DNA from 3 places in the Micromonospora sp. WMMC250 genome. Region 1 is predicted to be linked to each of the others. Evidence: riboswitches for the same ligand, from Rfam matches in the RefSeq annotation. Region 1 holds a riboswitch; each other region holds the start of a gene.
What was found. A riboswitch is a leader RNA that binds a small molecule or an ion and turns the genes downstream of it on or off. The one in region 1 is predicted to bind cyclic di-AMP.
Positions count from the first base shown of each region.

Region 1 (4,017 bases):
GCGTTCCCCCACCACGTTTCCGCAGTGACGGTGAACCGACCGGCCCACTGACACGTACCCCGCACCGGATCGTTGGGAGTCTCACCTTGGGTTCCGACCACGCCCGTCCCGCTCCGTCCGCCCCGCCCCGGGTGCGACGGATCCTCGTCATGACCGTGGTGCCCCTCTTCGTCGCCACCGTGATCGCGGCCGTGCTCCTCTGGCCACGCGGCGGGTCACCGCAATCCGACGGCGGGGCGGACGTGCCGCGCTACAGCGGCACCGTGACCCGGGTGGTGATGGAGCCGTGCCCGCCGTCGCCGTCGAGCCCCGAGGGCACACCGAGCATCGGCGACGGGCGCTGTGGCACCGTCGACGTCCGCGTGGACGACGGGCCGTCGGCCGGCCAGCGGGTCGAGACGCCGGTGCCCGACGGGCCGGGCGCACCCCGGGTGGAGGTCGGCGACGAGGTCATCCTGGTCGAACTGACCGACCCCACCGACCCCACCATCAGCAACTGGAACGTCGCCGAGCACCAGCGGGGCACCCCGATGCTGTGGTTGGCTGTCGTCTTCGCCGCCGCGATCGTCGCGTTCGGTCGGTGGCGGGGTCTCGCCGCGCTCGCCGGCCTGGCCGCCAGCTTCGCCATCCTGCTCACCTTCGTGCTGCCGGGCATCGGCGCGGGCAAGTCACCCCTGCTGGTGGCGGTGGTCGGCGCCGCCCTGATCATGTTCGTGGTGCTCTACCTGACACACGGGGTCACCGCACAGACGTCGGTAGCGGTGCTCGGCACCCTGGGCAGCCTGGTGCTGACCGGCGTGCTCGCCACCATCGCCACGGCCGCGACCCACCTCACCGGCTTCGGCAGCGAGGAAGCCACCACCCTGTCGATGTTCCAGGGCGACGTGGACCTGCACGGCCTGCTGCTCGCCGGAATCATCATCGGATCGCTCGGGGTGCTCGACGACGTGACGGTCACCCAGGCGGCCACCGTCACCGAGCTTGCGCACGCCAACCCCGGCCTTACCCGGTTGCAGCTGTACCGTGCGGCAACCCGGGTCGGTCGGGCGCACATCGCGTCCACTGTCAACACCATCGTGCTGGCGTACGCGGGCGCGTCGCTGCCGCTGTTGCTCCTGCTCACCGCCGACGCGCGGCCGATCGGGCAGATCCTCACCAGCGAGTTCCTCGCCCAGGAGATCGTGCGCAGCGCGGTAGCCACCCTCGGCCTGATCGCCGCCGTGCCGCTGACCACCGGACTGGCCGCGGTGGTGACCGCCGCCGGTCGCACGGACACCACGTCGGCCGCCGACGCTCCCGCCCCACGACCGCAGACGGACCGGGCGGAGGCGCTGGCCGCACTTGTCTCACCGCGAACGGGTCACCCCGAGGAGTCGGACCCGACGCGGACTCCACCCCCATCTACCGCCGCCGACCGGTGGCCGGAGCCGAACAGGAGCACGGATACGACATGGTGACACTCCTCAGCGTGACCAGATCGGGCCTCCACCCTGAGAACCGCGTCACTGGTCACTCAACGCTATGGCGAAATGACGCTTTTGGTCGGCATCCAGGCGTAGCTCACCCGGTCGACTCTCGGGTAACCTCGCTGCCGGTCACCGATGAAGGCGCGAAGCGGCGTCTGCGGTGCCACCGCCCAATCGCCAACCGGCGAGCCGGGGACCCAGGTACGTGGGGTGAATCCGCGTCAGCGGTAGGGGCCACTTCCGCCCCGAACCCGTCAGCTAACCCGGTCGGCGGTCGAGGGAAGGGAACATTGTGACGGCACCCCTACGCCGCTGGTTGACACCCGTGGTGGCCGTGATCGCCGCACTCACCGTGCTCGCCGGGCCCCTCCCGGCCCACGCCGCCCCGACGAACCCCACCCCGTCCGGGCACGAGGAGGACGGCGAGCCGAAGCTGCTCACCGACGTCATCGAGCAGGCCAACCGCGACTACTCCGCCGCGAAGTCCCAACTGGACAAATCCAAGAAGCGGCAGAGCGAATTGGCGCAGGAGGTCGATCGGGCCCGGGCCGACCTGGACGCGCTGGCCCCCCAGGTCGGGCAGATCGCCGCCCAGTCGTACCGGACCGGCCGCATCGGCGCGCTCGCGATGCTGTTGGAGAGCAAGGCCCCGGACGCGTTCGTCCAGCGCGCCTCGCTGCTCGACGAGATGAACATGGTCAACGAGAAGAAGCTCGCCGAGGTCAACACGGTGAAGGCCCGCGCCGAGCAGGCCAAGCTACTTCTCGACGCGGAGGTCCGCGAGCAGCAGAAGCAGACCGCCGTGATGGCGAAGCGGAAGAGCGAGGCCGACAAGGCGCTCTCCCTCGTCGGCGGGAAGGGCTTCACCGGCGGCCTGGTCGACGCCACCTCGAAGGTCGCCAAGATCGGCCCGGGTCGCACCGCCGACGGTGACTGGAAGCCGCAGTCGTGCAGCGAGAAGGACCCGACCACGTCGGGTTGCGTCACCCCCCGCACGCTGCACGCGTACAAGGAGGTCAAGGCGGCCGGCTTCAACCGGTTCGTCGGCTGCTACCGCTCCGGCGGGCCGTGGGAGCACCCGAAGGGCCGCGCCTGCGACTGGTCGCTGCAGAAGAGCGGCTTCGCCCCGTGGCACAACGACGACACCCGGAAGTACGGCAACAACGTCGCCGCCTTCCTCATCCGCAACGCCGACCGACTGGGCATCTACTACGTCATCTGGAACCGGCAGATCTGGTTCCCGGCGACCGGCTGGAGTTCGTACAGCGGGCCGTCGAACCACACCGACCACGTCCACATGTCGCTGCTCTGACCCGCAGGACATTCGTCGAGGGCCGTTCCGCGTCGCGCGGAGCGGCCCTCGTCGCGTCCGGCCGCGAAAGGCGCGGCCCTCGTCAGGTCAGGCCGCTGCGGGCGCGGCCGGGTCGGCGTCGAGAGTCGTGAGGCCGGCCGGTACGGCGGCCACCGGGCGCACCTCTCCAGCGGCGAGCCGGTACGACACACCCACCACCGCGCACCGCCCCTGCGCCACCTCGCCGGCCAACACGGGCGACTGCCCGAGCAACGTCTCGACGGTCTGTGCGATGTGGATGTCGACGATGCCGTTGATGTCCTGCACACCCGCGGCCTCGGCCCGGCGCAGGCTGGGCAGCACGGCGTCGACCACCGCGGGCAGGTGCCCCGGCGGTCGGGCGCCGGTCGCGGCGGCCTCCCGGGCCGCCTGCACCGCGCCGCACGAGTCGTGACCGAGCACCACCACGAGCGGGGTGCCGAGCACTGTCACCGCGTACTCCACGCTGCCGAGCACCTCTGGGCCGGCGGTGTGGCCGGCGGTCCGGACCACGAACAGGTCACCCAGTCCGCGGTCGAAGATGATCTCGGCGGCCAGGCGGGAGTCGGAGCAACCGACGATCACCGCGAACGGGTGCTGCCCGTCGGCCACGGCGGCCCGGCGGCCGGCGTCCTGGTTGGGGTGGCGCGGAGCGCCGTCGACGAAGCGCCTGTTGCCGGCGATCAACTCGGTGTAGGCCAGAGCCGGCGCGCTCGGCGCGGCTGCCCGGTCGGTGGTCCGCTGTGGCCCCGGCTGCCCACCGGTAGTTCCGGAATGACTCATCCCCGCACCTCGTCTCGATGCATCTGACCTGGTCAAACGGCTTCAGGTGGGCCGGCGGCGGGCGGCGGCTCGGGGTCAACGGTCACACGCACCGAAAAACGCGTCAAGGGATGCGTGATATAGATTTCATACGTTGACCCGGAATCGACCCGCGGGCGACGCACCGAGGGCGGGCATCCGCAGAGGCGGTCACACGATGACGAACACGTCCGGCAGCGGGCGAAACTGGACATTCCTCACCAACCACGGTCACGTTCTGCTGGCCATCGCCCGCGACCCCACCGCCCGACTGCGGGACGTCGCCGCCGAGGTCGGGGTGACCGAACGCGCCGCGCAGGCCATCGTCGCCGACCTGGAGGCGGACGGATACCTGCACCGCACCCGCGTCGGCAGGCGCAACGAATACACCCTCAACCCGGCCGGCCGGTTCCGGCACCC
Region 1 is NZ_JAPZBJ010000002.1:4,447,617-4,451,633, forward strand. Features, by position in the region: gene O3438_RS19910 (YibE/F family protein) at 87-1,457, shown strand; cyclic di-AMP (ydaO/yuaA leader) riboswitch at 1,624-1,754, shown strand; gene O3438_RS19915 (coiled-coil domain-containing protein) at 1,759-2,778, shown strand; gene O3438_RS19920 (carbonic anhydrase) at 2,866-3,579, opposite strand; gene O3438_RS19925 (helix-turn-helix transcriptional regulator) at 3,776-4,017, shown strand, end outside.

Region 2 (4,017 bases), 460 kb from region 1:
CACCCTCTGGCCGGGCATGAAGATCGGGCAGCTCTGCATCTTCCGGCTCTCCTCGCCGGCCGAGCACCCGTACGGCTCGGTGGTCTACGGATCCCGCTACCAGGGCCAGCGAGGCCCGACGCCGAGCCGTGCCTGGCAGCACTGGCGCACCTGGCCCACCCGCTGAACCCGTGACGACGAGGGCCCGCCGCGACGGATCGCGACGGGCCCTTCGGTCACTCCCGGTCAGCCGGGACGGCCGTAGCTGTGGATCGGGCCGTCGTCGACCTTCTTCATCTTGACCGGTTGGCCGGCCTGCGAGGCGTGCACCACCCAGCCACCGCCGACGTACATGCCGACGTGGTGGATGTCGCTGTAGTAGAAGACCAGGTCGCCGGGGCGCAGGTCGCCCTTGCTGACGTCCTTGGTGACGCGGCTCTGCTGGGCGGCGTTGTGCGGCAACGACACACCGGCCTTCGCCCAGGCGGCCAGCATCAGCCCGGAGCAGTCATAGGAGTTGGGTCCCTCGGCGCCCCACACGTAGGGCTTGCCGATCTGTGCGCAGGCGAACTTCACCGCGACACCCGCGGCCCCGCCGGGATAACTGCCGGGGCAGGGCGCGGGGCGCAACGAGCCACCGCCACCGTTGCCGTACACCTTGAGGCGGAGCTTCTGCAGCCGGTCGATCTCTTCGTTGATCTGCTTCTTCTTCGCCGCCAACTGCGCCTCGGTACGGGTCAGTTGGGCCACCATCTCGTCCAGCGGCGCCTTCTGCGCGGCCAACTCGTCCCGCAGGTCGGCCACCTCGCGGACGTCCTGCTGCTGGTTGTGCGCGAACCGGTCGAGCATCTCGAGCTGACTGACCACCTCGCTCGGTGACCGGCTGCCCAGCATCGCGTTGACTGTCGAGACGGTCTCACCCTTGTACGCCCGCACGGCGAGGGCGCTGACCTTGTCCATCGCGGCGTCGACCTGCTGTTCGAGCGGGGCGATGCGGGTGGCCAGAGCGTCCGCCTGCTTGCGCTTGACGGCGAGGTCGGTCCGGGTGGCGTTGTGCCGTTCGATGATCGGTTCGAGTTTGTTCCAGTCCTCGTCGATCTGACGCTCGATCTCCGCGACGGACGGGTCGGCGTGGGACGCCGTGGCGCTGCCCGTCAGGACGACGGCGACGCCGACCAGTGCGGCGAGAGCGGTGGTGAAGCGGGACCAGCGTGGGCGCGGCACGATCGGCGTCGGGCCGGCTGTTGCCGACCGCTCGGACGACGGCCGCGGGGCATGGAGTGCCACCGGGGTTCCGTACTCCTTCTTCCTGACCGCCTACCGGGTTAGCTGACGGGTTCGGGCGGGAAGTCGGCGCCCTACCGCAGTGGCTGCGGATTCACCCCGAGGGACCTGGGTCCCCGGTTCGCTCGGAAACGACTCGGCGGTGTCGGTCCGTTACCGCCCGGGCTGGGCGGAGCTGCTATCGGGCCGACGAATGACCAGAGTAGAGACGCCTGTTACCAATCCGCAACCCGTGCGGCCGTGACACTCCGTACCGATCGAGCGGGGGTCACCGGCCCGGTGTGAAGATTTCTTTCCGAGGAAGTCGAAACATGGAAAGGTATTGACGCGGACTCTCCAGCGGCGCGATGGTGACCTGACCTCTACCCGCGAGAATCTAGGGGGTTCGATGCACCATCCAACCCTGTCGACCGGCTGGCGCGCACTGCTCGCCACCACCGTCATCGCCGCCGCGAGCGCGGTGCCACTTTCGGCGGCGGCCGCCGCCGCACCCACCACCGACCGCCAGCAGCAGTACGCCGCCGCGGCGAGCGAGTACGGCGTACCGACCGGCGTGCTGCTCGGCGTCTCCTACCTGGAGTCCCGCTGGGACAGCAACGCCGGCACACCGAGCACGAGCGGTGGCTACGGCCCGATGCACCTGACCGACGCCCGCCACGTCGCCGCCCTACCCGGGCGCGGCCACCACGACGCCGGTGCCGAGGATCCCCGCGGCGACGAGTCCCGGAGGGCCCTGGCGCCCGCGCCCCGGCCCGCCGAGGCCCCCGGGCCGGCCGCCGCCGCGTTGCAGACCGTGGACGCCGCAGCCGCGCTGACCGGCTCCACCCCCGAGGCGCTGCGCACCGATGCGGAGGTCAACATCCGGGGCGGGGCCGCGCTGCTCAGCGCGTACCAGCGGGAGTTGGGTGCGCCGGTCGGCGCGGACACCGACCCGGCGGCCTGGTACGGCGCGGTGGCCCGCTACGCCGGTGCGGACAGCGCCGACGCCGCGGCGGCCTTCGCCGACGAGGTTTTCACCACCATCGCCGCAGGCGAGTCCCGGGTGACCGACGACGGGCAGCGAATCACACTGCCGGCGATCGCGGTACAGCCCCAGCGCTCCTGGTTGGACCGGCTGGGCCTACGCCGGCTGGCCCGCCCGGACGGGGTGGAGTGCCCGCGCACCATCTCCTGCGAGTGGATTCCCGCACCCTACGAGGCGTTCGGCGACGGGGACTACGGCAACCACGATCTCTCCGACCGGCCCGCCCGGCAGAAGATCGAGTACATCGTCATCCACGACACCGAGGCGAGCTGGGCGACGACCCTGCAACTCGTCCAGGACCCGACGTACGTGAGCTGGCACTACTCGCTGCGCTCGGTCGACGGGCACATCGCCCAGCACGTGAAGACCAAGGATGTCGGCTGGCACGCGGGCAACTGGTACGTCAACGCCAAGTCGATCGGTCTCGAACACGAGGGGTTCGCCGCGCAGGGCACCTGGTACACGGAGGCGATGTACCGGACCTCGGCGAAGCTGGTCCGGCACCTGGCGCTGCGGCTGGGCATCCCGCTGGACCGCCAGCACATCATCGGCCACGACAACGTGCCCGGCACCGTCGCCTCGACCGTGCGGGGGATGCACTGGGATCCAGGCCCGTACTGGGACTGGACGCACTACTTCGACCTGCTGCACGCGCCTCGACTGGACACCGGCACCCCGGCCACCGGGCTGGTCCGGATCGACCCGGACTACGCCACCAACCAACCGGCGTTCACCGGATGCGTCACCGCCGGTGTTCCGTGCGCGCCGCGCGGCTCATCGTCGGTGGTGCTGCGGAGCGCACCGTTCGCGGACGCGCCGCTGGTCAACGACATCGCGCTCCGGCCGGACGGCACCCCGAACACGATGGCCGTGTCAGACCACGGGGCCCGGGCGTCCGCCGGGCAGACGTACGCGCTCGCCGGACGGCAGGGCGACTGGACCGCGATCTGGTACCTCGGGCAGCGGGCCTGGTTCCACAACCCGGCGTCCGCGCCGACCGCCAGCTGGACCGTCGGCGTCGTGGCCACGCCGAAACCCGGACGGACGACTGTCCCCGTGTACGGACGGGCGTACCCGGAGCAGGCGGCGTACCCGGAAGGGGTGCCCTACCAGACGATCTCGCCGCTGCAGTACACCCTGGCCGCCGGACAGCGGTACGCCGTCGGCGCGGTGCTGGCCGGCGAGTACTACCGGGCCAGCACGTTCGACGGCTCGTCGCCGGGCGACTGGACGGTCATCCGCGGCAAGAACCGCTACGCGCAGATCCAGTTCGGCCACCGGATCATGTACGTCGATCTCGCCGACGTGCAGCTGATGCCCTCCCCGGTCGGCGCGCCCCGCTGAGAACCACGACGGCCCCCGGTCGGTGACCGGGGGCCGTCGTCGTACGTGATCTGGATCAGCCAGGTCTGCGGAACCCGGCGACCGGCATCGTGTTGATGCTGGACACCTGCACCGGTTTACCGGCACGTGGCGCGTGCACCATCTGGTTGTTACCCAGATACAGGCCGACATGCGTCAGGCCGGAGAAGAAGAAGACCAGGTCACCGGGCCGGGCATCAGCTCGCGCGACAGCCTTGCCCTCGTTCCACTGGTCACCGGTGTGGTGAGTGAGGTAGATCCCGGCCGACTTGTAGGCGTACTGGGTCAGCCCCGAGCAGTCGAACGAGTTCGGGCCGGTGGCGCCCCAGACGTACGGATCACCGACCTGCTGGCAGGCAGTCCTGATC
Region 2 is NZ_JAPZBJ010000002.1:4,912,174-4,916,190, forward strand. Features, by position in the region: gene dcd (dCTP deaminase) at 1-166, shown strand, start outside; gene O3438_RS22105 (C40 family peptidase) at 226-1,266, opposite strand; cyclic di-AMP (ydaO/yuaA leader) riboswitch at 1,280-1,415, opposite strand; gene O3438_RS22110 (N-acetylmuramoyl-L-alanine amidase) at 1,652-3,631, shown strand; gene O3438_RS22115 (C40 family peptidase) at 3,687-4,017, opposite strand, start outside.
Region 2: it holds a riboswitch for cyclic di-AMP, as region 1 does, so the genes downstream of both, O3438_RS22105 (C40 family peptidase) here and O3438_RS19915 (coiled-coil domain-containing protein) in region 1, are expected to answer to the same signal.

Region 3 (4,017 bases), 1.6 Mb from region 1:
GTGACCGGGACGAGCGTCCCGCCCGCCGCGCCTGTCGACCCACCAGCTCCGCGCCCCGCCGGCCCGTGCTCCGCCCTGGCCCGGTGGCGGTGGGGCTCCCCATCGCATCGCTCTCTCCCGAGGTGCCGACCATGGAGACCGCTGTCTTCTACCAGTTCGTGACCGAGGTGCCGCAGGCCGCCGCCATCTGGTCCACCCTGTTCCTGCTGGCCCTGGGCGTACTCGCCCTGCTGGTGGCCCGCCCCGAGCGGGAAACACCCCCGGACGACCCGCACACGGCCGCCCTCACCGCTCGTGAGGTGGCCGCCGCCGAGGCCGCCGACATGCGCCGGTACGCCGAGGAGGTGGCGGTCGCCGCGACCGGGGCGGCCCGGACCGCGCAGCGGCGACGTGCTGACTGGTTGACCGCTCAGGAGGAAATGGAACGGGCCTGGGCCGCGTACGACGAGGCGGACACCGCCGCCCGTCGCTTCGCGGGCGCCGAGGCGCTGCCCACCCCGCAGACCCCCCACACGCCGGCCGAGTACGCCGCCCGCGAGCGCTACCTGCACCGGGCCGCGATGACGGCGTACTGGCGGGGTGACCTGAGCATGGCGCAACTCGGCGACGTGTTCGCGCACCGGCGCGGCTGGGATCCCCGGCGGCACCCGGTCGAGCAGGAGGTGCTGCTCAGCCGGACGATCCGGGACACCCGGCTGGCCGACTACCAGGCCGCCGCATTCCGGGAGCGGGCTGCCTGGCGGGACGCGGAACTGGCTGCCGACTCAGCGCGAGCACTCGCGACGGAGAGCTGCGCGGCGGCGGCCCGGCTGCGACCGAACCCGCTGCCCGCGCGGCGAGCGGTGACCGGTGCGTTCCGACCCGCTCTGGTGGCGCGGTGGCGGCCGGCGCGGGCGAGTTGAGCCCGATCCGTGACGTGAGCCGGCTCACGCCGACCGGAATTCGGGCGTCCGGCACGATCGGCGCGAATCTTCCGATGAATCTGGTCGCATTCTCGGCGGCCTGTCCGGTTGTCGACCGTAGGCGTCACCGTAACCGCTTGTCCCATCGAGTCACGTCATCGGCAATACGCGCAGAAATTGCCGCTCCATTTCAGGTTTACGCAGGTGGTGCTGGCTTGGCAGGGGTGCGGACGGGCCAGTACTGTCGTCCCGTCCGGTGCGGTAACCGATCGCAAGAGGCGACGCCGCGCCGACCCGCTCAATCGTGATGAACGAACCGGGGACCCACCAGTAAGTCCGGGGTGAATCCGCGAGCCAGAGCCCGCGGTAGGGCGATCTTCCCGCCCGAATCCGTCAGCTAACCCGGTAGGCGGTGTCGGAAGGAGTTCCATCCTCGTGCAGCACCTTTCCACCCCTCGGTTGTTCCCTCGCCTCCACGGCGCAGCGGTGCCCCCGCTCATTCGTCCAGTGACGGTGAGCTGACCCCCGGGTCATCGCCTAACCGCCCGGCCACGCCGGGCGTTCCCCTGAGCGGTTCACCATCCGCGGACCACGGTCCGCGCGCTGGCGCCTGCCCGGATACCGGTCCGGTCGCCGGTGTGCCGCTCTCCCCCCGATCCGTGGAGGACCCCGTGAAGCACACCCTGCAGCGTCAGCTCCGCCGTTTCGCCACCGAGCGCCCGTACCAGATCGTTGCCGCCTCGGCTGCGGCCCTCGCGATCGCCACCACCACCGGCGCCCTGCTCACCACCGCCGACGACGCACCCGCCGGCCAGCGCACCGCGACCACTGTCGCCGAGATGCGCAGCGACGTCGCCGCCTCCCGCGGCGAGGTGCGTGAGGCGTCCCCGTCGGCAAGCGCCGCGCCGAGCACCGCCGCTCCGGCCACCACCGCCGCGTCGCCGGCGGCCAAGGCCAAGGCCAACCCCGACCTCACCCGTAAGCCGACGCCGCCGAAGCCGCCCGCGACCAAGGTGCTGGACTACGACTACGAGGCGCAGAACACGTACTACAACTGCGGCCCGGCGGCCACCCGGAACGCCCTCAGTGCCGCCGGTATCGACCGCACCCAGGAGGAGCTCGGCGCCGAGCTGGGCACCACCGAGATGGGCACCAACTCCGCCGAGGACACCACCCGGGTCCTCAACGCCGAGGTGAAGGGCGCCCCGTACCGGACCCGGATGTTCGCCGGCGCCCCCAGCCCGGCCCAGATGGGCCGGCTCCAGGCCGACGTCGTCAAGGCCATCACCGACGGCCGTGGCGTGGTCGCGAACGTCGTCGGCGACGCCGTCGACACCGACGGCGGTTACCACTCCTACGGTGGCGGTCACTACATCGCCGTCGTGGGTTACAAGGACAACGGCCGTACCGTCCGGATCGCCGACTCGGCCAACGCGGCCGACCCGTCGTACTGGATCACCACCATCGACCTGGCCAACTGGATCGCCAGCCGGGGCTACTCCGCCTGACCCAGGCACGCTGACCGCCGCGGGCGTCGTCCCCCACAAGGGGCCGACGCCCGCGGCGTTTCCGTCGGTGCCGGCAGCGTCTCCCGGGAGGGACGACTCTCGTACCGGGCCGTGAACCGTGGGAGACTGCGGCCGTGGTGGATGAATCGGGTGGTCAAGCCGGTCGCGGGCGGGTCCTGCTGCTCCTGCACGGAATGGGCACGACCGGGGACGTCTGGTTGCCGTGGGCGCCGCTGCTGGAGCAGCGCTGGGCGGGGCGGTGGCTGGCACCGGACCTCGCCGGCCACGGCTGGGCGGAGCCGCTGCCGTCGTACACCTTTGCGGGGTTCGCCGACCGGATAGCGCGCGGCCTGGCGCCCGGCGACCGGCTCGTCGTGCTCGGGCACTCGCTGGGTGGGGTGGTCGGTCTCGCGCTGGCCGCCCGCGCCGCCGGGACGCCCGTGGACGCCGTGGTCGGGCTGGGCATCAAGGCCGTCTGGTCACCCGACGAGCTGACCCGCGCCGCTGACCTCGCCGCCCGCCCGGTCAGCTGGTTCGCCACCCGCGCCGAGGCCGCGCGCCGCTACCTTCGGGTGTCCGGCCTGGCCGGCCTGGTCCCGCCGGACCATCCGGTGGTGGACGCCGGCCTGCGTCAGGTCGACGGCCGGTGGCGCCTCGCCATGGACCCGACCGCGTTCGCCGTCGGTGAGCCCGACCTGGCCGCGCTGCTGGCGGCGACCGACGCGCCGGTCGTGCTGGCGCGCGGGGAACACGACCCGATGGTCAGCGACGAACAGCTCAAGGAGTACGGGGTCCCGGTCGCCACGTTGCCCGGTCTCGGCCACAACGCGCACGTGGAGGACCCGGCGGCCGTGCTGGCGTTGCTCGACCCGTACCGCTGAGCGGTCCCGAGCGGAAATATCGGTCGTGCGGCCGTCTCTCCGACGCCTACATTCGCCCGGATGCCTGCCATTGATCCGTCCCTTGTGGTCGACGTGAGCCTGAATGTCGTCGACGCTCGACTCGACGATGCCGCGCGTCGGTGTCGGTCCCTGGTCGCCTCGCTCGGCGCGGTGGGTCTGGTGGCGTCCCGCACCGACGCCGACGGTCCCCGCGACGGGGTGAACGTCGACCTGACGCTGATGCCGTCCGTCCCGTCCGCTCCGGGCGCTGAGGCGGTGCGTCACCTGGCCGCGCCACTGCTGACGCGCTTCCGATGGAGCCGTGGCGATCTCGAGGTGGACGAATCGGCGGCCGGTCACCCGATGGGTTTCGCCGCCGGTCGGGAGCGGACGACCGACGGCGTGACGCCGATCTGTGTGTCCATCCGCGCGGCCGCCGACACCGAAGGCGAGTGGTGGGACCCGCCGGAGTGGCTGCCCGCCGACGAGTCCATCGTTCCTGTCCGGCGACGGGTCAGGCGGCTGCCGGCGGCGGCGTCCGACGACGACGTGGTGGCCCGGGTGCACGCCCGGCTGACCGCCCCCGATCTCGACACGGCTCTGGCCCGCTGCCTTCCGCTGCTCGGGCGGCCGGACGTGTGGTCCGTCGACCTGCGACAGATGGCGACCGACGACGGCGTCTGGAGTCTGGCCCTGCTCCTGGTGCTACCTCTGGTCGACGTGTCA
Region 3 is NZ_JAPZBJ010000002.1:2,843,890-2,847,906, reverse strand. Features, by position in the region: gene O3438_RS12395 (hypothetical protein) at 132-902, shown strand; cyclic di-AMP (ydaO/yuaA leader) riboswitch at 1,188-1,329, shown strand; gene O3438_RS12390 (C39 family peptidase) at 1,562-2,410, shown strand; gene O3438_RS12385 (alpha/beta fold hydrolase) at 2,545-3,291, shown strand; gene O3438_RS12380 (hypothetical protein) at 3,352-4,017, shown strand, end outside.
Region 3: it holds a riboswitch for cyclic di-AMP, as region 1 does, so the genes downstream of both, O3438_RS12390 (C39 family peptidase) here and O3438_RS19915 (coiled-coil domain-containing protein) in region 1, are expected to answer to the same signal.